2 regions of the Azospirillum aestuarii genome follow, and region 2 is predicted to be linked to the other one. Evidence: riboswitches for the same ligand, from Rfam matches in the RefSeq annotation. Region 2 holds a riboswitch; the other holds the start of a gene.
What was found. A riboswitch is a leader RNA that binds a small molecule or an ion and turns the genes downstream of it on or off. The one in region 2 is predicted to bind S-adenosylmethionine.
Positions count from the first base shown of each region.

Region 1 (11,014 bases), 510 kb from region 2:
GGGAAGCGAGCGCGCGGTCGAGATCTTCGACGATGTCCTGGGCATCCTCCAACCCGACGGACAGACGGAGCAGGTTCGGACGGATGTTCGCCGCCGCCTTCTCCTCCACCGTCAGCTTGGAATGGGTGGTGGTGTCGGGGTGGGTGATCAGGCTTTTCGAATCGCCCAGATTGTTGGAGATCATCACCATCCGCAGATCGTTCAGGGCGCGGAAGGCCTCGTCCTTGCCGCCCTTCAGGAAGATCGACAGCATGGTGCCGCCACCGGTCATCTGGCTGCGGCAGAGGTCGTGCTGCGGGTGGCTGGGCAGGCCCGGATAGAGCACCCGCTCCACCTTCGCGTGGCCTTCCAGGAACTCCGCCACCGTCAGGGCCGACGCGCTCTGCGCCGACACACGCAGTTCCAGCGTCTCCAGCCCCTTCAGCAGCAGCCAGGCGTTGAAGGGCGAAATGGTCGGGCCGGTGTGGCGCAGATAGGGGTGGATCACGTCCGACCCGTACTGCTTGTCGCTGGTCAGGATGATGCCGCCCAGACAGCGGCCCTGGCCGTCGATGTGCTTGGTCGCCGAATAGACGACGACGTCGGCCCCCATCTCGAACGGGCGCTGCAGCACCGGCGTGGCGAAGGCGTTGTCGACCACCACCTTGGCCCCGGCCTTGTGGGCGAGATCGCTGACCGCGCGCAGGTCGACGACCTCCAGACCCGGATTGCTGGGCGTCTCCAGGAAGACGACCTTGGTCGGCTTGGCCAACGCCTCTTCCCACTGGGACAGGTCGGTGCCGTCGACGAAGACCGCCTCGACCCCGAAGCGGGCCGACAGCTCTTTGATCACCCAGTAGCAGGAGATGAACAGCGAGCGCGGCGCCACGATGCGGTCGCCGGTGCGCAGGTTCGACCACAGGGCGCCGTGCACCGCGGCCATGCCGCTGGTGGTGGCGTAGGCCCAGGCCGCCCCCTCATACTCGCACAGCCGGTCCTCGAACATCGCCGTGGTCGGGTTGCGGAAGCGCGAATAGACGTGGCGGGAGCCGTCGTTGACGAAGGCGCTCTCCGCCTCCTCCGCCGAGCCGTAGACGAAGCCGGAGGTCTGGTAGAGCGCCTCGCAGGTCTCGTCGAAGGACGAACGGCGGACGCCGCCATGGACCAGACGGGAGCGCGGGCGAAGCCCCGCGACGTTCGGATTGCGATGATCGGTGCGCGCCATGGCCGCTTTGTCTCCTCTGTCCGCCGGCGGGGCAGACCGGCACAACAAAAAACGCCCCGACCGATCGGGTCGAGGCGCGGACGCGGCTCGGACCTTTTTAGCGGATTGTTTTACGTGGCCCGCAAGCCGGTCGACCAAATCACCACGTGCCCACGCTTTTAGGACCGCCGCGGCGCGCCGTCAAGGGACAAGGGAGCCGTGACAAAAAGAGGCCGCCCTGCGTCAACATCGCGCAGGACCCGATGCCGCCGCCCGCTTGCCCAGCGAAGGCCCGGCACCGGATCATGGCCACCGGACGTCAGCAAGGGGTGCGGGCCGTGCAGTATCGCAAGGAGCAGGAGCGGCACTTCGTCCGTCTGGTGCTCACCGGGCGCTTTACCAGCCAGGACGCCGCCCCGGTGCGGCAAGCCATCGCCGACGTGAAGAACGGGACGGAGCGTCGTCATCTTCTCGACCTGACCGGGCTGGAGTTCATCGACAGCACGGGCGTCGGCCTGCTGCTGGTGATGAATGGGGAGGCCCTGTCGGCGGGCAAGGCCCTGTCCCTGCTCTGCGCTTCCGGGCAGGTGCGCAAGGTGGTGGACCTGACCCGCATCGCCATGATCATCCCGGTGCACGAGACGGTGGCCGACTATCTCGCCGCCAGCGTGCCGGAGGCCCTGCTGGCCGCCACCCATCCCTGCGCGCCGGGCGAGGACCCGATGGCCGTCGCCGTCCGCGCGCTTCACGCCAAACCGGTCCTGCCGCCCGCGATCGTACCGCCGGATTCACTCGGTCGGGGCGGCGCTTCCGGGTAGGCCGCTCGCAGCGCGGGCGCGGGCTTCCCATCTGAAGCACCGGACAGAGTCCGTTCCGCGTTGGGGAGGCACCGAATGGTTCATCTGCACAAGTCGCTGGAATCCGAAGCGTCGAAGGCCGCCGAGCGGGAGGGCCGCTCGCTCGACCAGTTCGTGAACGAGGCGGTGGAGGAGAAGCTGCGCCACGCGCAACGCCCCGTCGCCCAACGTCATGTCACCCCCATCCGCGACCGCGGCGCCCCGATGGACGAGGACGTGGTGGAGCGGGCGTGATCCTGACCGGTGGGATCAACGCCATCGCATTTGGCGTCCCAACCCTCTCCCGCCCCGGGAGAGGGTGCCCGCGCAACGGGCGGGGAAGGGTCGCACGAGGATCAGCGCACCAATCCTTGGCAGCACCCTCTCACCCTTCCCACGCTTCGCGCGGGCCCCTTCCCTCTCCCGGGGCGGGAGAGGGCGAATCATTTCCGTTCATAGAAGCAACCCCCTCAGACGGTACAACTCATCCAGCGCCTGCCGCGGCGTCAGGCTGTCCGGGTCGATGGATTTCAGCGCCTCCTCCACCCGCGACGGCTCCGGCGGGGCGGCAGGGGACGCAGCAGGGGCCGGCGGCGGGCGCTTCAGGGCGGCGCTGAACAGCGGCAGATCTTCGGCAAGACGGTGGATGGCCGCGTTCTGGTCGCCAGACTCCAGGATGGTCAGCACCTCCTCGGCGCGGCCCACCACGGCGCCGGGCAGCCCGGCCAGCTTCGCCACATGGATGCCGTAGCTGCGGTCGGCCGCCCCCGCCGTCACCTCGTGCAGGAAGACCACGTCGCCCTGCCATTCCTTGATGCGCATGGTGTGGCAGGACAGGCCCGGCAGCTTGCCGGCCAGCATGGTCAGCTCGTGATAGTGGGTGGCGAACAGCGCGCGGCAGCGGTTGACGTCGTGCAGATGCTCCACGCAGGCCCAGGCGATCGACAGGCCGTCGAAGGTCGCGGTGCCGCGCCCGATCTCGTCCAGGATGACCAGCGCGCGGTCGCCGGACTGGTTCAGGATGGCCGCCGTCTCCACCATCTCCACCATGAAGGTGGAGCGGCCCCGCGCCAGATCGTCGGCGGCACCCACGCGGCTGTAGAGCCGGTCCACCACCCCGATGTGCGCGCTCTCCGCCGGGACGAAGCTGCCCATCTGGGCGAGCACGGCGATCAGCGCGTTCTGGCGCAGGAAGGTCGATTTGCCGGCCATGTTCGGGCCGGTCAGCAGCCACAGCCGGTTGTCCGAAGCGAGGTCGCAGTCGTTGGCGACGAAGGGGCCGGCGTTGCCGGCATCCAGCACCGCCTCCACCACAGGGTGGCGCCCGCCCTTGATGGAGAAGGCGAGGCTGCCGTCCACCACCGGCCGGTTGTAGCGCCGCTCCGCTGCCAGCTCGGCCAGCGCGGCGGCGACATCCAGCGCGGCCAGCGCGTGGGCGGCCTGGGCGATGGCCTCGGCGCGGCTGGTCACCTCCTCCACGAGGTCGTTGAACAGCTCCAGCTCCACGGCCAGCGCCTTGTCGGCGGCCTCGGAGATGCGGCGCTCCAGGTCCGACAGCTCCACCGTGCCGAAGCGCACGGCGTTCGCCATGGTCTGGCGGTGCATGAAGACCTCGCGCCCCTTCTCGGACATCAGCTTGTCCGCGTGGGTCGCCGTCACCTCGATGTGATAGCCAAGCACGTTGTTGTGCTTGATCTTCAGCGCCGGCACCCCGGCGATGCCGGCGTATTTGACCTGAAGCCCGGCGATCAGCCGCCGGCTCTCGTCGCGCAGCGTCACCAGCTCGTCCAGCGCGTAGGAATAGTCGCGCGCGATGAAGCCGCCGTCGCGGGCGAGCAGCGGCAGCTCCGGCGCCAACGCCTGCGTCAGCTGGTTGACCAGCTCGCTGTGCTCGCCCAGCCCCTTGGCCACGGCGCCCAGCCCGTCGGGCAGCGGTCCGCCGGGATGGCCGTTGAGCAGCAGACGGATGGCCGAGGCCTGGGCCAGTCCGTCGCGCACGGCCGCGAGGTCGCGCGGGCCGCCGCGCCCCAGCGTCAGGCGGGACAGGGCGCGCTCCAGGTCCGGGCAGCGGCGCAGCGCCTCGCGCAGGTCGGCACGCAGCCGCTCCTCGTTCAGCGCGAACGCAACCATGTCCAGCCGCTTGGCGATGGCGGCGGGGTTGGTCAGCGGCGCCGAGAGCTGGGCGGCGAGCAGACGCGCCCCCGCCCCGGTCACCGTGCGGTCGATGGTGGCGAGCAGGCTGCCGCGCCGGTCCCCCGTCAGGGTGCGGGTCAGCTCCAGGTTGCGGCGGGTCGCCGCGTCGATTTCCATGACGGCGCCGGGGCCGAGCCGGCGCGGCGGCGACAGGCGCGGCACGCGGCCCTTCTGCGTCAGCTCCACATAGGCGACCAGCGCGCCGGCCGCCGCCACCTCGGCGCGCGAGAACTGGCCGTAGGCGTCCAGCGTGCCGACGCCGTAGAGGGCGAGCAGCCGCTGCCGCCCGTTCTCGCTGTCGAAGCGCGGGGTCGGCTGCACGGTCAGGCGGGACTTCCATTCGCCCCACAGCTCGTAGAGGTCGGGGCTCTGGCACAGCTTCTCGGAAACCAGAACCTCCTGCGGGTCGAGGCGGCCGAGCGCGGCGCCCAGCCCAGCGCGCTCCACCGGCTGCACGACCAGCTCACCGGTGGACAGCTCCAGCCAGGCCAGCCCCAGCCCGCCCGCCGCTTCGGCCACCGCGGCCAGCCAGTTGGAGGCGCGGGAGTCGAGCAGGCTGTCCTCGGTCAGCGTGCCGGGGGTGACGATGCGGATGACGCCGCGCTTCACCACCGACTTGGAACCGCGCTTCTTGGCCTCCGCCGGGTCCTCCATCTGTTCGCAGATGGCGACGCGGAAGCCCTGGCGGATCAGGCGCTGCAGGTAGGATTCATGGCTGTGGACCGGAACGCCGCACATCGGGATGTCCTCGCCCAGATGCTGGCCGCGCTTGGTCAGTGCGATGTCCAGCGTCCGGGCGGCGTTCACCGCGTCCTCGAAGAACATCTCGTAGAAATCGCCCATCCGGTAGAACAGCAGGCAGTCGGGATGGGCCTGCTTGATCTCCAGATACTGCGCCATCATCGGAGTGGCGTCGGGAGGAATGACGGCGGTGGGCGAAGTGGCGGCGGACGCGTCGGACACAGGTCTTCAACCGGTTGCGTTGTGGCGGGCAAGGTCTGGCCGGCACCCTAGCACGCCCGCGCTGGTGCCGCGATGACCGCTTCGCTAGACTGTTCGATGCCCGTAGAACGAGCAAGCCGAAGCCGAAGGAGACCGCCGTGACGCAAGCGCCCGAGAACACAGATGGCCCGACCACGAACGGCCAGGACACCGTCCGGGAGGTGCGCGAGGTCGTCGCCCTGTTCAAGACCCGCGAGTCGTTCGACAAGGCCGTGGCCGCCCTTCTGGACGCCGGCTTCGACCGCGACGACCTGTCGGTTCTGGCCAGCCACACCTCGCTGGAGGCCGCCGACCAGCGCCCGCAGGCCCCGACGGACGAGGCCCTGACCGGTCTGGTGGGTGAGCTGAAATACGCTTTCCCCCTGACCACCGCCGGGCTTCTCGCCATCGTCGGTGGCCCGATCGCCGCGCCGCTGGCGGCCATCGTCGCCGCCGGCCTGGGCGGCGTCGCCATCAAGGATTACCTGGACGAACTGACCAGCCACCCCGACACGGACGAGTTCGGCCGCGCGCTGGAGGCCGGCGGCGTCATCCTGTGGGTGCGCACCGCCGACGTCGAGGACGAGGTGGAGGCGGCGGAGATTCTGGAAGGCAACGGCGGCGCCAACATCCACCTGTCGGTGCGCGAAGAGTAGGCGGGAAAGAAACGCCGTTCGTCAGGCGGCGCGGGCGCGCCTCTCGCCTCCGCCGCCGACCACGGTCAGGCCGCGCCGGCGGAACTGCGCCCGCACCACCGAGGCCCAGCCCTTGCGGATCTGGGCGATCTTGACGGCGTCGGAGGCCCTGGCGTCGGTGGCGGTTCCGCAAATCTCGAACAGAAGCGCATCGCCGATGGAGCCGGGGCACAGCGCCAACGCATGCACCAGCCACGCCATCAGCTCGGCCGGGGTGTGACGCGGCAGGCCGCGCTCCGCCAGGGTCAGGGCGTTCCCGAGGTTCGCCAGCTCCCGCCGTGCCGTTCCGGGGTTCGGGATCATCAATGGCCTCCCTCGCGCGTGTCTCACTGGTGACTCCTTATCTCTTTGGAATGGAGCGCGTCAGTGACGGCCATCACAGCAGCGCTCCCAACGGGATCATGCAGGAAACAGACGGCAGCCTCTTTTGGTGTGCCGCGTGCGAATTATCCTCTTTCCCGTTATAGTCGGGACGCCGCACGGTTTGTCGCACCCCCCGCATTCCTGGGAAGGCTCACGTTTTGTCGATGCTCTCCACCCGCGCCGCCTCGGCCGACTCGTCCGACACCAAGGACGCCGGCGCCGCCAACATCCCCAACAAGCGCGCCATCCTGTCCCGGCGCAAGCTGGCGGAGGACCTGGAAAAGCTGGTGGCGGAGCATGGGAGCGGCGACAAGCTGCGCCCCGCCCTGATCGCCCGGCTGCGCGGCGCGCTGAACGACGGACGGGCGGAGGTGCGCGCCCGCTTCGAGGCCAAGGGATCGGGCGAGGACTGCGTGCGGCAGAACTGCTACCTCGCCGACGGGGTGGTGCGCTCGCTGGCCGACCTCACGGTCACCCACATCTTCCCGACCCCCAACCCGACCGCCGGCGAGGTGTTCGACATCGTCGCCACCGGCGGCTACGGCCGGGGCGAGCTGGCGCCCTTCTCCGACATCGACCTGCTGTTCCTGCTGCCCTACAAGCGCACCCCGCGGGTGGAGCAGGTGGTGGAGTACATGCTCTACATCCTGTGGGATCTCGGGCTGAAGGTCGGCCACGCGGTGCGCAGCGTCGACGACTGCATCCGCCAATCCAAGGCCGACGTGACCATCCGCACCGCCATCCTGGAGTCGCGCTACCTCTGGGGTCCGCGCAAGCTGTTCACCGAGCTGCGCCGCCGCTTCGACCGCGAGGTGGTGGCCGGCACCGGGCCGGAGTTCGTAGAGGCCAAGCTGGCCGAGCGCGACAACCGCCACCTGAAGCTGGGCGACAGCCGCTATGTGCTGGAACCCAACCTGAAGGACGGCAAGGGGGGCCTGCGCGACCTGCAGACGCTGTTCTGGATCGCCAAGTACCTGTACCGGGTCGAGGACGTGGACGATCTGGTCGGCAAGAAGGTGCTGCTGCCGGAGGAGGCGCAGCGCTTCGCCAAGGCGCAGAACTTCCTGTGGACCGCGCGCTGCCACCTGCACTACCTGACCGGTCGCATGGAGGACCGGATGACCTTCGACGTCCAGACGTCGATCGGCAACCGCATGGGCTACACCGACCACGCCGGGACCAAGGGCGTGGAGCGCTTCATGAAGCATTACTTCCTGGTCGCCAAGGATGTCGGCGACCTGACCCGCATCTTCTGCGCGGCGCTGGAGGCGGAATCGAAGCGCCCGCCCAAGTTCAACATCCTGCGGCTGGCCGCGCTGGCCCGCCGCAAGGACGTGGACGGCTTCGTGGTGGACGGCGAGCGGCTGAACGTCCGCAGCGACCGCCAGTTCAAGGACGAGCCGCTGGACATGATCCGGCTGTTCCACACCGCCCAGCAGAACGATATCGACATCCACCCCAACGCGCTGCGCGCCATCACGCGCTCGCTGTCGGTGGTGGGGCCGAAGCTGCGCGCCGACCTGGAGGCCAACCGGCTGTTCCTGGAGATCCTGACCGGCCGCAAGGACCCGGAGATCACGCTGCGCCGCATGAACGAGGCCGGGGTGCTGGCCCGCTTCATCCCCGACTTCGGCCGGGTGGTCGCGCAGATGCAGTACGACATGTACCACGTCTACACGGTGGACGAGCACACGCTGTTCGCGCTGGGCATCCTGCACAAGATCGAGATGGGCGAGCTGACCGACGAGCTGCCGCTGTCGTCGGAGGTGATCCACAAGGTGGTGTCGCGGCGCGCGCTCTACGTCGCCGTGCTGCTGCACGACATCGCCAAGGGCCGCGGCGGCGACCATTCCATCCTCGGCGCGCGGGTGGCGGAGAAGCTGTGCCCGCGGCTCGGCCTGACGGCGGAGGAAACGGAGACGGTCGCCTGGCTGGTGCGCTGGCACCTCGCCATGTCCTACACCGCCTTCAAGCGTGACCTGGAGGACGACAAGACGGTGCGCGACTTCGTCTCGCTCGTCCAGTCGCCGGAGCGGCTGCGCCTGCTGCTGGTTCTCACCGTGGCGGACATCCGGGCGGTCGGGCCGCAGCGTTGGAACAACTGGAAGGCCACGCTGCTGCGCGAACTCTACAACCGCTCGGAGGAGGTGATGTCCGGCGGCCTGTCGGTCGAAGGGCGCGGGCGCCGCATCCAGGCCGCCCAGGCGGCGCTGCGGGCCGAGCTGTCCGACTTCGACGACGCCGATTTCGAGCGGCACATCGCGCTCGGCTACCCCGCCTACTGGCTGGCCTTCGACGCGGAGACGCTGGGCCGGCAGGCGCGGCTGGTCCGCGAGGCGCTGCGCGACGAACGCCCGCTGACCGTCAACACGCGCATCGACCGCGGCCGGGCGATCACCGAGGTGACGATCTTCGCCACCGACCACCACGGCCTGTTCTCCCGCCTCGCCGGGGCACTGGCGGCGGCGGGGGCGGACATCGTGGACGCCCGCATCTTCACCATGACCAACGGCATGGCGCTGGACGTCTTCACCGTGCAGGACGCGGCGGGCGGCGGCGCCTTCGAGAGCGGCGACAAGCTCGCCAAGCTGTCGGTGATGATCGAGAAGGTGCTGTCCGGCCAGTTGAAGCCGCTGCACGACCTGACCAAGCGCAAGGCCCCGCACGCCAGCCGCACCCGCGTCTTCCACGTGCCGCCGCGCGTGCTGATCGACAACAACGCCTCCACCACCCACACGGTGATCGAGGTCAACGGGCGCGACCGCCCCGGCCTGCTCTACGACCTGACCCGCGCGCTGACCAACCTGACCCTGCAAATCTCGTCGGCGAAGATCTCAACCTACGGCGAGAAGGCCATCGACGTCTTCTATGTGAAGGACGTCTTCGGCCTGAAGGTCACCCACGAGAGCAAGCTGGCCCAGATCCGCGAACGGCTGCTGCACGCGCTCGCCGATCCGGCGGGCTGAGGACGGTGGTGAAAGCCGGACCTCAGGACAGCCGGTCCTCCGCCCAGCCGTCGAGCGCCTTGGCGGCCAGACCGGCCAGAACGCCGGTCGCCATGCCGGCGGCGTAGTCGGACGCCCAGTGCCGCTCGGTGGCGAGGCTCGACCAGCCCACCGCCGCGGCGAAGCCCAGGCTGACCATGGTCGCCGGGGAGAGGCCGCGGTTCAGCCCGACCGCCATGGTCAGCGCCGACACGTTGATGGCGTGGCCGGAGGGGAAGGAGGCGTGCTTGCCGTCGGCCTTGCCCCAGCGGCTGGGGTCGCGGCCCTGGTTCGGGCGGGCGCGGCAGACGACGCGCTTGATCCCCTTGCCGGCCACCGTCCCCAACGCGATGGCCATCAGCCCCTGCCGGGCGAGGCGCGACCAGCCCGGCTTCTCCATACCCAGCCCGGCGGCCCACAGCGCCGCCAGCGCCGGCATCAGCACCATACGGGAGCTGGGCATCTGGAGCCCGTCGCGCAGGGCCGGCGCCCCCACGCCCAGAGCGACGGCCTTGCGGTGGGCGGTTCCGTCCAGCCCGTTCACGCCGTCGATCACGCGGTCCGTGAAACCCTCGTCGCTCATCTCGCGGATCTCCCAAAGCACGCCCCCATCACCGCGGAGGCCAAGCGTAAAACAGCCGCGCTGCCGTTTCGTGCCCGCATGGTCCCGCAAGGCAGGGGTGCCCGTCATGAGAGGTGCCGCCTTGGCAATCGCCGACCATGCGGCAATGCCCCCTCTCCCCGGAGGAGAAAGGGCTTTAGAAAGACCCTGGAGTCGGCGATTGCCAAGCCGGTCCGCGGCGACGCTTTGGCAATCGCCGACCATCCGGCCAGACATCGACAAGACCACCTTATGAAATCCCGAGTCGCGACTCGCCTGCCCCGCCCCGCCTTGGCAATCGCCGACCAATGCCCGAGTCGTCACGAGTCACCGATGATTCCCACAAGATCCCTTGGCGAACGCCGACGAGTCTTCTGGCAATCGCCGACGCACCCCCGAGTCGTCCCCAGGCAATCGCCGACCTAGCAAATAGACTCCAGCAATTAGGTCTCAATTAGCCTCGTCGGCGATCGCCAAATGGACTCTCCCGGCGGTGCATGGTCGACTGCAGGCAGAATGGACGGGGGGACCTATGGGCGACGTGCACCAACTCATCATGACGCATGGCCGGCGCGAGGCGCGGAACCTCGTGGACCCGAAGCGCGCCAGCGTCGTCGATGTCGCGGCGGCGGTGCTGGAAGATGAGTCCAACGCGCTGGGCATCACCTATTCCGGATTCTGCCTGACCAGCCTGCCCCACCGGAAGCTGGCGCCGGACGCCGAATGGCGCCGCGACCAGGGCCGTGTCACCCTGCTGGTCGAGCCGGGCAAGGAGCGCAAGCGCGACGGCAGCCTGATGCCGGTCGGCGTCCCCTACGGCGCCAAGGCGCGGCTGATCCTGCTCTATCTCCAGACCCGCGCCATCCAGGACAACAGCCGCGAGATCGAGCTTGGCCGCTCGATGAACGATTGGCTCGACCGCATGGGCGTGTCGGCGGGCGGCAGCACCTACAAGGCGGTGCAGGAGCAGGCGACCCGCATCAACCTGTGCCGCCTGACCTTCTTCTGGGACAAGGACGGGGCGGAGGGCTTCGCCAAGGAGAACATCGTCAACGGCGGCATCCGCCTGCGCGACGACGACGGCCAGGGCACGCTGTGGCGCGAGACGGTGCAGCTTTCGGAAACCTTCTTCGCCGCGCTGAAGCGCTCCCCCGTCCCGATCTGGGAGCCGGCGATCC
Region 1 is NZ_JAEPIV010000002.1:888,508-899,521, reverse strand. It holds gene metZ (O-succinylhomoserine sulfhydrylase) at 1-1,204, opposite strand, end outside; SAM riboswitch at 1,281-1,360, opposite strand; gene JJL56_RS08870 (STAS domain-containing protein) at 1,489-2,001, shown strand; gene JJL56_RS08865 (hypothetical protein) at 2,077-2,274, shown strand; gene mutS (DNA mismatch repair protein MutS) at 2,473-5,115, opposite strand; gene JJL56_RS08855 (vWA domain-containing protein) at 5,313-5,849, shown strand; gene JJL56_RS08850 (hypothetical protein) at 5,871-6,191, opposite strand; gene JJL56_RS08845 ([protein-PII] uridylyltransferase) at 6,416-9,217, shown strand; gene JJL56_RS08840 (phosphatase PAP2 family protein) at 9,240-9,818, opposite strand; gene JJL56_RS08835 (replication protein RepA) at 10,369-11,014, shown strand, end outside.
Region 1: it holds a riboswitch for S-adenosylmethionine, as region 2 does, so the genes downstream of both, metZ (O-succinylhomoserine sulfhydrylase) here and JJL56_RS06470 (homoserine O-succinyltransferase) in region 2, are expected to answer to the same signal.

Region 2 (11,014 bases):
GCCCCATGTCGGTGGTCTTCAACGTGGCGCTCCCGGTCTTCGCCATCATCCTGGCGGGCGTCCTTTCCGGTAAGGCGAAGCTGCTCGGTCCCGCCTCGTCGGAGGCGCTGAACAAGTTCGTCTACTGGATGGCCCTGCCGCCGGTGCTGTTCCTCGGCACCGCGAAGCGCTCCCTGCCGGAGATCTTCAACGGCCCCTTCATCGGCGCCTTCCTCGGCTCGATGCTGGCGGTCTACGCGCTGGGCGCCCTGCTCGGCTGGCTGATCCACCGGGAACGGACGCAGATCCAGTGCATGCAGGGGCTGAACGCCTGCTTCTCCAACACCGGCTACATGGGCATCCCGCTGTTCCTGGCGGCCTTCGGCCCGGACCGTCTGGCCCCGGCCATCCTCGCCACCGTCATCATGAGCGCGATCATGGTCGGCATCGCGGTGATCTGGCTGGAGTTCGCCAACAGCCAGGGCGGCGGGATCGGCAAGGCGCTGCGCGACGTCGGCCGGGCGCTGGTCAAGAACCCGCTGATCATCTCCACGGCCCTGGGGCTCGCCTGGTCGGTCTTCCTGTCCGGCGTGCCGGTGCCGCGCCCGATCGCCATCTACTGCGATCTGATGGGCGCCTCCGCCGGTCCCTGCGCCCTGTTCGCCATCGGCCTGTTCCTGGCGACCCAGAGCATGAAGGCCAACCTGCTGGAGGTCGGCTGGATCAGCGCCCTGAAACTGGTGGTGCAGCCGGCGCTGGCCTGGTTCCTCATCCAGACCCTGTTCCCGCTCGACCCCTTCTGGGCCGGGTCGGCCATCATCCTCGCCGGCCTGCCCACCGGCGCGCTGACCTTCGTGGTGGCCAGCCAGTACCGCATCTATGTGGAGCGCACCTCCGCCGCGATCCTGATGTCCACCATCGCCAGCGTGGTCACCCTGTCGTTCCTGCTGGCCACCTACGCGCCGCCCCTTTGACCCTTGGCCTGCGGTCTTCCGGCCGCGCTCGCCTCTCCAGCCGTTCATCTTTATTAAAAGAAAGATTCCACCTGGGAAAGCGCAAGGCGGACCGCCCCGCGCCGCCCTTGCGTCTTTCTTAATATTTGTTGTTCCATCATTTGATCCCGGTAAGTCCAACGCCCGGCGCATGGGCGTCTGGTCTGCCAAATCCTTTCGTTCAGACTCAATACAATCGATCGCCATGATTTCGCTTCCGGGGAAGAGACACGTGCCATGTCCATGCTGAGTTCCATGACCATCCGGACCAAGGTGGTCGCCGCCACCGTCGCGGTCCTGTTGATGTCGATTGCCCTGGGGCTGTTCGCCGTCGACCGGCTGAGCACCGTCAACCATGCTGCGGAGGAAATACGCTCCAACTGGCTGCCCAGCGTCACCGCCATCGGGGAGATCGATGGTGCGGCGAACGACTACCGCATCCTGGAGGCGTCCCACATCCTGGCGCTCTACCCGGCGGAAATAGCCGAGGTCGAAAAGGAGATGACCACGGTTCTGAACCGCGTGGCCGAGGCCCGGCGGAAGTATGAACCGCTGCTGGCTCCCGGTTGGGAAACCCAGACCTTCAAGCGCTGGGAAGCGGCCTGGGACGGCTATCTGAAAATCAGCCAGGGCAAATTGCTTCCCCCGTCCCGAGCCAACGAGAACGAGAAGGCCACCGGCATCTATCGGGAGGAGTCACGCAAGGCGTTCGACGAGTGCTCCGCGCTCATCAACGAATTGACGGCGTCCAACGTCGCAAACGCCACGAAGGCGGCGGACGCCGGCCGGGCCACCTATGTCGGGGCGCAGAGCTGGATTCTGGGCGCCATCGCGTTCGTGGCGGTCCTCTGCCTGTTCGCCGGCATCGCCATGACGAAGTCGGTCGCCCGGCCCATCGTCACCCTGACATCCATCATGGATCGTCTGGCCAAGCGCGACCTCGGCGTCGCTGTGGAAGGCGGCAACCGGCAGGACGAGATCGGCGCCATGGCCCGCGCGGTGCAGGTCTTCAAGGACGGCCTGATCGAGGCGGAGCGCCTGACCGCCGCCCAGGCCGCCGAGGAGGAGAACAAGCGCCGCCGCACCGAGCGGGTCGATTCGCTGATCCGCAGCTTCGACGGCGCGGTGCACAGCGTCCTGCAGACCGTGGGCGCCGCGGCGTCGCAGCTCGACACCACCGCCCGCAGCATGACCGACATCGCCGAGCACACGCGGGCCGAGGCCGGCAGCGCGGCGTCGGCGGCCGAGCTGACCTCCGCCAATGTGCAGACCGTCGCCGCCGCGTCGGAGGAGATGGCCGCCTCCATCACCGAAATCTCCCAGCAGGTGTCGCAGTCGGCCGGCATCGCCGGCAAGGCGGTGGACGAGGCCGACCGCACCAACGCCACCGTGCAGGGGTTGTCGGAAGCGGCCCAGCGCATCGGCGACGTGGTGGATCTGATCCAGAACATCGCCGCGCAGACCAACCTGCTGGCGCTCAACGCCACCATCGAGGCGGCCCGCGCGGGCGAGGCCGGCAAGGGCTTCGCCGTGGTGGCGAGCGAGGTCAAGAGCCTTGCCAACCAGACCTCCAAGGCGACGGAGGAGATCGCCGCCCAGATCGGCGCCATCCAGGCGGCCACCGGCGGGGCGGTCGGCGCCATCCGCGGGATCGGGGCGACCATCTCGTCGATCAACGACATCTCCTCCTCCATCGCCGCCGCCATCGAAGAGCAGGGTGCGGCCACCCAGGAGATCAGCCGCAACGTCCAGCAGGCGGCGCAGAGCACCCAGGAAGTGACGAGCAACATCGGCCGCGTGTCGCAGGCCGCGACCGAGACCGGCAGCGCCGCGACCCAGGTGATGTCGGCCTCCGGCGACCTGAATCAGGGGGCGATGCGCCTGAAGAGCGAGGTGGAGAACTTCCTCGTCGCCATCAAGGCGGCCTGAGGCCAAGCGGCCTGAGGATCGTGTGATCGGGGCCGGTGGGCGGAGCGGGGCCGCCCACCGGCAGCCCCACTCCTGTTGCCAAGCCGCCGCTGCCCGTATAATGTGCACCGCGCATCAAGAGTTGAGCGGACGCTCAACGCCAACCTGCTTTCCCGAGCAAGGTGGCGTCCCGAAGGGGGATGTGGCCGGACCGGCAAACAAACGGGGTTCGCCATGACGTCTGTTCCGACCGATGCACCGACAGCGGAGCCGGACGAGTCATGCCCATCAAGATACCCAACGATCTTCCCGCCTTCACCGCCCTGCAGGCCGAGGGCGTCATGGTCATGCGGGAGGCCGACGCCATCCGGCAGGACATCCGGCCCCTGCGCTTCGGCCTGCTCAACCTGATGCCCGACAAGATCCGGACCGAGACGCAGATCGCGCGCCTGCTCGGCAGCACGCCGCTCCAGGTCGAGCTGTCGCTGATCCGGATCACCAACCATGTGCCGCGCAACACCGCGGCGGATCACATGAGCGCCTTCTACCGGTCGTGGGAGGATGCGCGCCGCGAGAAATTCGACGGCTTCATCGTCACCGGCGCCCCGGTCGAGACGATGCCCTTCGAGGAGGTGTCCTATTGGGACGAACTGTGTTCGGTCTTCGACTGGACGCAGAGCCACGTCCACTCCTGTCTGAACATCTGCTGGGCGGCGCAGGCCGCCGTTCATCATTTCCACGGCGTGCCGAAGCATCTCCTGCCGCGCAAGGCGTCCGGCGTGTTCCGCCACCGCAACCGCGCCCCCGCCTCGCCCTACCTCTGCGGCCTGTCCGACGGCGTGCCCATCCCGGTCTCGCGCTGGACCGAGGTGCGCGAGGAGGACATCCCCCCCGAAAGCGGCCTGCGCGTGCTGCTGGATTCCCCGGAAACCGGCCCCTGCCTGCTGGAAGACGCCGTCCACCGGTCGCTCCACATGTTCAACCACGTTGAGTACGACACCGACACGCTGCGCAACGAGTATGTCCGGGACGTCGCCAAGGACGCGGCCACGCCGGTTCCCCAGGGCTATTTCCCCGACGACGACCCCAGCCGCCCGCCCGAAAACCGCTGGCGGAGCCACGCCCATCTGCTGTTCGCCAATTGGATCAACCGTATCTACCAGACGACGCCCTTCGATCTCGCCCGCATCGGCACGGCCGGATAGGCCCTCACCAGCCTCGCAGGAACTCCGCCGTCGCTTCCACCGCCTCCTTGATGCCGACGCGGCGGACCTCCACACCCTCGGGGAAGGCGCCGAACAGGCGGCTGGGCATCATCGGGTCGAGCAGGACGAACACCCCGGTGTCGTCGGCCCGCCGCACCAGCCGGCCGAAGGCCTGCTTCAGCCGCAACCGCGCGATCATGTCCTCGTAGCGCCGCCGCCCGAAGGCGTCGCGGCGGGCGCGGTGCAGGATGTCCGGGCGCGGCCAGGGCACCCGGTCGAAGACGATGAGCCGCAGCGAGCGGCCCGGCACGTCCACCCCGTCGCGCACCGCGTCGGTGCCGAGCAGGCAGGCGTGCTCCTCCCCCCGGAAGATGTCGATCAGGGTCGCCACGTCCAGCGGGTCGACATGCTGGGCGTAGAGCGGGATGCCGGTGGCGTCCAGCGGCTCCACGATGCGGTCGTAGACGGCGCGCAGCCGGCTGATCGCGGTGAACAGCCCCAAGCCCCCGCCGCCCGCCGCCTGGAACAGCGTGCGGTAGGCGGACGCCACCTGCCCCAGATCGTCCTTGCGCACGTCGGTGACCACCATCACCCGCGTGCGGTTGGGGTAGTCGAAGGGCGACGGCACCTGGGCGCGCAGCGCCGGCTTCGGCAGGTGGCTGGCGCCGCAGCGGTCCTCCGCCGCCTGCCAGTCCATGGCGACGTCGCCGGTGCCGTCGGTCAGTGTGGCGGAGGTGACCACCATGCCGTGCGCCGGCCCGGCCAGCGCCTCGGCGAAGGGAACGGTCGGGTCGATCCAGTGGCGGTAGAGCCCGACGTCCACGTCACGCCCGTCGATCCGCTCCACCGCGAACCAGTCCACGAACTGCGCCGGCGTCTCCACCGGCAGCGTCTTCAGCATGGCCCGCCACGCCTCGACCGTCAGCACGCCGCGCCGGGTCAGGCTGCGCGCCATGGCGTCGATGCGCCGCCGCTGGTCGCTGTCCAGCTCCGCCGTCTCGGCCTCCAGCCTTGCGGCCAGCCGCTTCGCCAGTCCGGCCAGCGGTTCCGCCAGCCGGACCAGCGCCGCCTCCAGCGCCTCCGCGGCGTCGAGCAGCCCGTCCACCGGATAGGCCTTGTCGGCCTCCAGGCTGTAGGGGCCGCCCTGTCCCGCCGTCCGCGAATAGACCTGCCGCCGCGCGGCGAGCAGGAAGGCCTCGGTCGGCCCCTGCGGGTTGTCGGCGGACAGCCGCGCCGCCCAGCCCTCCGCCGGCAGGACGCGGGCGCCCAGCATCACCGCGTCCATCAGTTCCTGCGCCCGCTCATCGCTGGCGACCAGATCCTCGATGCGGCGCTTCAGCCCACGGGCGCGGCTGCGCCCCGTCTCCTCGGCGCCCAGCAACCAGCGCCGCAACTCCTGCGTCTCCCGCCCGGTCAGATGCCCGGCGAAGGCGCTGTCCGCCGCGTCGAAGACATGGTGTCCCTCGTCGAAGACGTAGCGGGTGGGCAGCGTCGGCTCCTCACCTCCCCCAAGGGCGGCCTGCACCATGACCAGCGCGTGGTTGGCGATCACCACGTCGGCCTTGCGGGCGCGGCGCACGCTCTTCTCGATGTAGCAGCGGGCGTAATGGTCGCAGGCGGAATAGATGCACTCGCCCCGCCGGTCGGCGAGGCCCAGCGTCCGCCCGCGCCCGGCGATGTCCACCAGCCAGCCGGGAAAGTCGCCGCCGGTCAGGTCGCCGTCGCGCGTCGCCGCCGCCCAGCGCGCCATCAGCCCCACCCCGATGGCGTGGTGCGGCTGCATCGGCATGCCGCGAACCGCTTCCTCCAGATTCAGCAGGCACAGGTAGTTTTCCCGCCCCTTGCGCAGCACGACCTTGCGCGCCTTGGTCGCCGGTTCGGGATAGAGGCGGTCCAGCTCCGCGTCGATCTGGTGCTGGAGGTTGCGGGTGTAGGTGGAGATCCACACCGTGCCGCCGTTCTTCTCCGCCCACACGGTGGCCGGCGCCAGATAGCCCAGCGTCTTGCCGACGCCCGTTCCGGCCTCCGCCAGCACGACGTTCGGCGTGTCGGGCGCGGGGCGCGGGGCGAAGGCGGCGGACACCGCGCTGGCATAGTCGGCCTGCTGCGGGCGCGGCTCGGCCACCTTGCCGGGCACGCTGGCCGCCAGCATCACCGACAGCCGGCGGCGCGCCTCGTCCGGCTCCACCGGGTGGTGGGCGGGCGGCGGTTCGGGCGGGCCGTCCTGCCACTCCTTGATGCGGGTCCAGACGCGCAGGCCGGCGCGGCCGGCCCCCTTCTCCGGCCCGTCCGGCTTGCCCAGGGCGGCCAGAACGGCGGGCCCCCACAGCCAGCCGGCGCGCCCCATCTCCCAGGCGAAGGCCACGGGGTCGGACGCCTCCTCCCGCCCCGGCGTACCGAGCAACCCCAGCAGCTTGCGCACCGCCCGGTGCAGGGCCAGCGCGTCGTCCTCCAGCCCGTCGGGGATCGGCAGGTCCAGCGCCTCGGCCAGACCGCGCGGGGTCGGCACGCAGAAGCGGGCGGGCAGGACGAAGGCGAACAGCTCCAGCAGGTCGAAGGCGGCGAAGGGCTCCGTCCCCAGCCGCCGCGCCATCGCCCGCGCGTGGCAGACCAGCGGCGGCTGGCGGCGCGCCCGCTTGGCCGCGGCGGGGGGCGGCACCTCCTCGACCTCGCCGTCGCCGGTCAGCAGAACCACGCGCCGCGCGCCGGCGACCAGGGCCGGCGCGTCATCGAGGCTGAAGGACGGGAGGGAGGGCGCCGAGGTCAGATCCATGGCGCGCAGTATAGTGGCCCCCGCCGCCGCAATGCGAGCAAACCCGTGTTGACCGATCGGCCCGCCCCCTCGAAAGTGCTCCCCCGTCCTTGAGCGTCGCAGAGGAGAGGTCGAGCGCATGCGGTTTACGGTCCGGCGTCTGCTGAGACTTCTGATGGCCCTGGCCGTCGCCCTGGTAGCCTTCAGCGTCGGCTGGGCGGCGCTCTACCGCGTGGTGCCGGTGCCGGCCACGCCGCTGATGCTGATCCGCGCCGCCGGAGGCTCCGGGCTGGCGCACGACTGGGTGCCCATGTCGCAAATCTCCCCCCACCTCGCCCGCGCGGTCATCGCGTCGGAGGACACGCTGTTCTGCGGCCATGGCGGCTTCGACTGGGCGGCCATCGAAGGCGCCTTCGAGGACAACGAGGAGGGCCGGCGCCTGCGCGGCGGCAGCACGATCAGCCAGCAGACCGCCAAGAACGCCTTCCTCTGGCCGGACCGCAGCTGGACCCGCAAGGGGGTGGAGGCGTGGTTCACCCTGCTGATCGAGACGCTGTGGCCCAAGAGCCGCATCCTGGAGGTCTATCTGAACAGCGTGGAGTGGGATGACGGCGTCTACGGCGCCGAGGCCGCCGCCCGCCACCATTTCAAGAAGCCGGCGGCGGCCCTGACCCGCCGCGAGGCCGCCCTGCTGGCCGTCGTCCTGCCCAACCCCCGCAACTGGTCCCCGAACCCGCCCGGCGCCTATGTGGCGCGGCGGGCCGGCGTCATCGAACGGCGCATGGCGGTGGTGGAACGGGACGGGCTGGCCGATTGCGCGCGCTAGCCGCCTGACCATCGCTACTCAACCTGCGAACTTCCAGATCGACCATCAATACATCCTGTGGTAAACTGACGCGATTGCTATCCATGGTTTCGAAGAGGGTCGGCGCGCCAATACTCTCCAATCATTGGCAAGCCTCGGCAACGGGAGAGCCGTCAGATGAACGTCACGGAGCCATCGGTGGGTACGGCCCGGCAGCCGGCCCCCCTGTCCGCCACGACACCCTCCGCTTCCAAGGGCGCGGCGGGGACAAAGGACACGGCCGGCGGCTCCTCCAACGGCGCGCGCGATGCGGCCGCGGTCGTCACGCTGTCGGAGACGGCCCAGGCGTCCCTGGTGACCCAGACGGCGACCCAGACCGCGGGCAAGAAGGATTTCGCGACCGTCGCCAAGGACGCGCGGGCGGCCATCGACGCCAAATACGCGGAGCTGGCCGCGAACGGCAAGCCGATGGACTACATGCACGCCACCCAGGAAAGTTGGGACACCGTCTATGGCGGGCTCGACCGCCGCGCCCTCTTCGCCATCGCCAGCAACAGCGACGGCAGCTTTTCCAAGGACGAGCAGGACACCGCTCAATCCATCATGTCGCAGCAGCAGGGGCAGGCCATGATGGCCGCGGACCCGACGGGCAACGATCACGCCGCCCGCTTCCGGGCCGGCGTCGCCTTCCTGGAGGGCGTCAGCGACGAGGAGAAGGCATCGGCCAACTGGGCGGTTCAACGCGCCGCCACCCAGTTCGGCTACGAGCAGTCAATGCGGAGCAGCGGCCGGGAACCGGACGATCTCGACAGCGAGAACCCGGTGGTCACCATGATCAAGGGCGCCATGGACCGCCTCAAGGACAAATCGCCCGAGGCCGTCGCCACCGGCGGCTACGTCAAGGATCTGAAGGACATGCCCCTGTTCCGCGATGGCGTGCCGGCGGTCGCGGCCGGCCCTGGTCCGTCGCTCGATATCCGGGCATGAGGATCTACGCCCCGCCCCCCGACATCCGGAGGCTGACCACCCCCGCCACGATCAGCAGAATCCCCGCCAGCTTCAGGAAGCTGAGCGACTCCCCGAACACCCACACGCCGATCGCCGCGATGGCCGCCGTGCCGACCGCCGACCAGATGGCGTAGGCCACGCCCACCTCGATCTCGCGCAGCGCCTGGGCCAGCATGGCAAAGGCCACCAGATAGCAGGCCACCACCGCCAAGCTCGGCCACAGGCGGGTCATGCCGTCGGACATCTTCATGGCGACGGTGCCCACGATCTCGAAAGCGATGGCGACGGACAGAAACAGCCAGCTCATACGGGTCCTCGACGGGTGATCCACATCCAGACATGCGCCCGAACCGTGAAACGGACAAGCGGCGCCCGTTGACGGACGGCGCGGACCGCCCTAGGGTCGCTGCCTTTCTACATATCCGTCGAGTTTTGAAGGGGCTCTACCATGACCGGCGAGCGGGAATTGGCGTTGCAGGCGAAGGCGTGGCCGTTCGAGGAGGCGCGCAAACTGGTCGCGCGCTTCGCGAAAGAGCCGCCGGCCAAAGGCTACGTCCTGTTCGAGACCGGCTACGGTCCGTCGGGCCTGCCGCACATCGGCACCTTCGGCGAGGTGGCGCGCACCACCATGGTCCGTCAGGCCTTCCAGCGGATGAGCGACATCCCGACGAAGCTCTTCTGCTTCTCCGACGACATGGACGGGCTGCGCAAGGTCCCGGACAACATCCCGAACAAGGAACTGGTGGCCGCCAACCTGGGCAAGCCGCTGACCCAGGTCCCCGACCCGTTCGGCACGCACGACAGCTTCGGCGCGCACAACAACGCACGCCTGCGCGCCTTCCTCGACAGCTTCGGCTTCGAGTACGAGTTCCAGTCCTCCACCGACTGGTACAAGTCGGGCCGCTTCGACGAGGCGCTGCTCGGCGTGCTGCGGCGCTATGACGAGATCATGGCCGTCATGCTGCCGACGCTGGGCGAGGAGCGCCAGCAGACCTACAGCCCGTTCCTGCCCGTCTCCCCCTCCACGGGGCGCGTGCTGCAGGTCCCGGTGCTGGAGCGCGACGTGGACGCCGGCACCATCGTCTTCCAGGACGAGGACGGCAGGAAGGTCGAAGTCCCCGTCACCGGCGGCCATGTGAAGCTCCAGTGGAAGCCCGACTGGGGCATGCGCTGGTACGCGCTGGGCGTCGATTACGAGATGTACGGCAAGGACCTGATCCCGTCGGCCGAGCTGGCCGGGAAGATCGTCAACATCCTCGGCGGCACCCCGCCGCAGGGCTTCAATTACGAGCTGTTCCTGGACGACAAGGGCCAGAAGATCTCCAAGTCCAAGGGCAACGGCCTGACCATGGAGGAGTGGCTGGCCTACGCCCCGCCGGAGAGCCTCGCCCTTTACATGTTCCAGAAGCCGAAGTCGGCCAAGCGCCTGTATTTCGACGTGATCCCGCGGGCGGTGGACGAGTATCTGGCCTTCGTCGCCAAGCTGCCGGTGGAGGAGCCGGCCAAGGCGCTGGAGAACCCGGCTTGGCACATCCACAACGGCACGGCGCCGGCGGTGCGGTCGGACGTGTCCTTCAACCTGCTGCTGAACCTCGCCGGGGCGGCGAACGCCGAGACCAAGGACGTGATGTGGGGCTTCATCAGCCGCTACGCGCCCGAGGCGACGCCGGAGAACAGCCCCTTCCTGGACAAGCTGGTCGGCTACGCCGTCCGCTACTACCAGGATCAGGTGAAGCCGACGAAACGCTTCCGCGCCCCCACCGACGCCGAGCGCGCCGCACTGGAGGACCTGCTGAAGCGTCTGGACACCATCCCCGCCGACGCGGCGGGCGACGTCATCCAGAACGAGGTCTTCGCGGTCGGCAAGGAGCATGGCTTCACCGAGCTACGCGCCTGGTTCCAGGCGCTTTACGAGGTGCTGCTCGGCCAGACCACCGGCCCGCGCATGGGCTCCTTCATCCAGCTTTACGGCCTGGATGAAACGAAGGCCCTGATTCGCGAGAAGCTGGCCGCCTGAACGCCGGCCCCATCCTTTTTACCCCTCCCCCGCGCCGCCAGCCCGCTGCGGGGGAGGGTTTTCCCCAGCGGACCGGCAAGCCTCACAAACAATTCGCCCGACACGCAAACCACCCCCAAGGGAGGTGGTGCCCACGGGCGTGTCCGGATGGATGTCGCCCAGCGTTCGGCCAGACTTCGCCCGCCATCGTTCCGGTCGCAAACAATATTCCAACTCCAATCGTTTGCAATTCCATCATCCGCCTGTGCGGCTCGAATGTGTGCAAACGGTCGAAATCCTGCCCTCCCGCTGGGCAAACAACATTTTATTCCCACATCGCCATGCGTACACCGCACCGCACCAATACCA
Region 2 is NZ_JAEPIV010000002.1:378,869-389,882, forward strand. It holds gene JJL56_RS06460 (AEC family transporter) at 6-953, shown strand; gene JJL56_RS06465 (methyl-accepting chemotaxis protein) at 1,209-2,900, shown strand; SAM-I-IV-variant riboswitch at 3,007-3,111, shown strand; gene JJL56_RS06470 (homoserine O-succinyltransferase) at 3,161-4,084, shown strand; gene JJL56_RS06475 (ATP-dependent DNA helicase) at 4,089-6,857, opposite strand; gene mtgA (monofunctional biosynthetic peptidoglycan transglycosylase) at 6,976-7,662, shown strand; gene JJL56_RS06485 (hypothetical protein) at 7,819-8,628, shown strand; gene JJL56_RS06490 (DMT family transporter) at 8,633-8,956, opposite strand; gene JJL56_RS06495 (lysine--tRNA ligase) at 9,098-10,666, shown strand.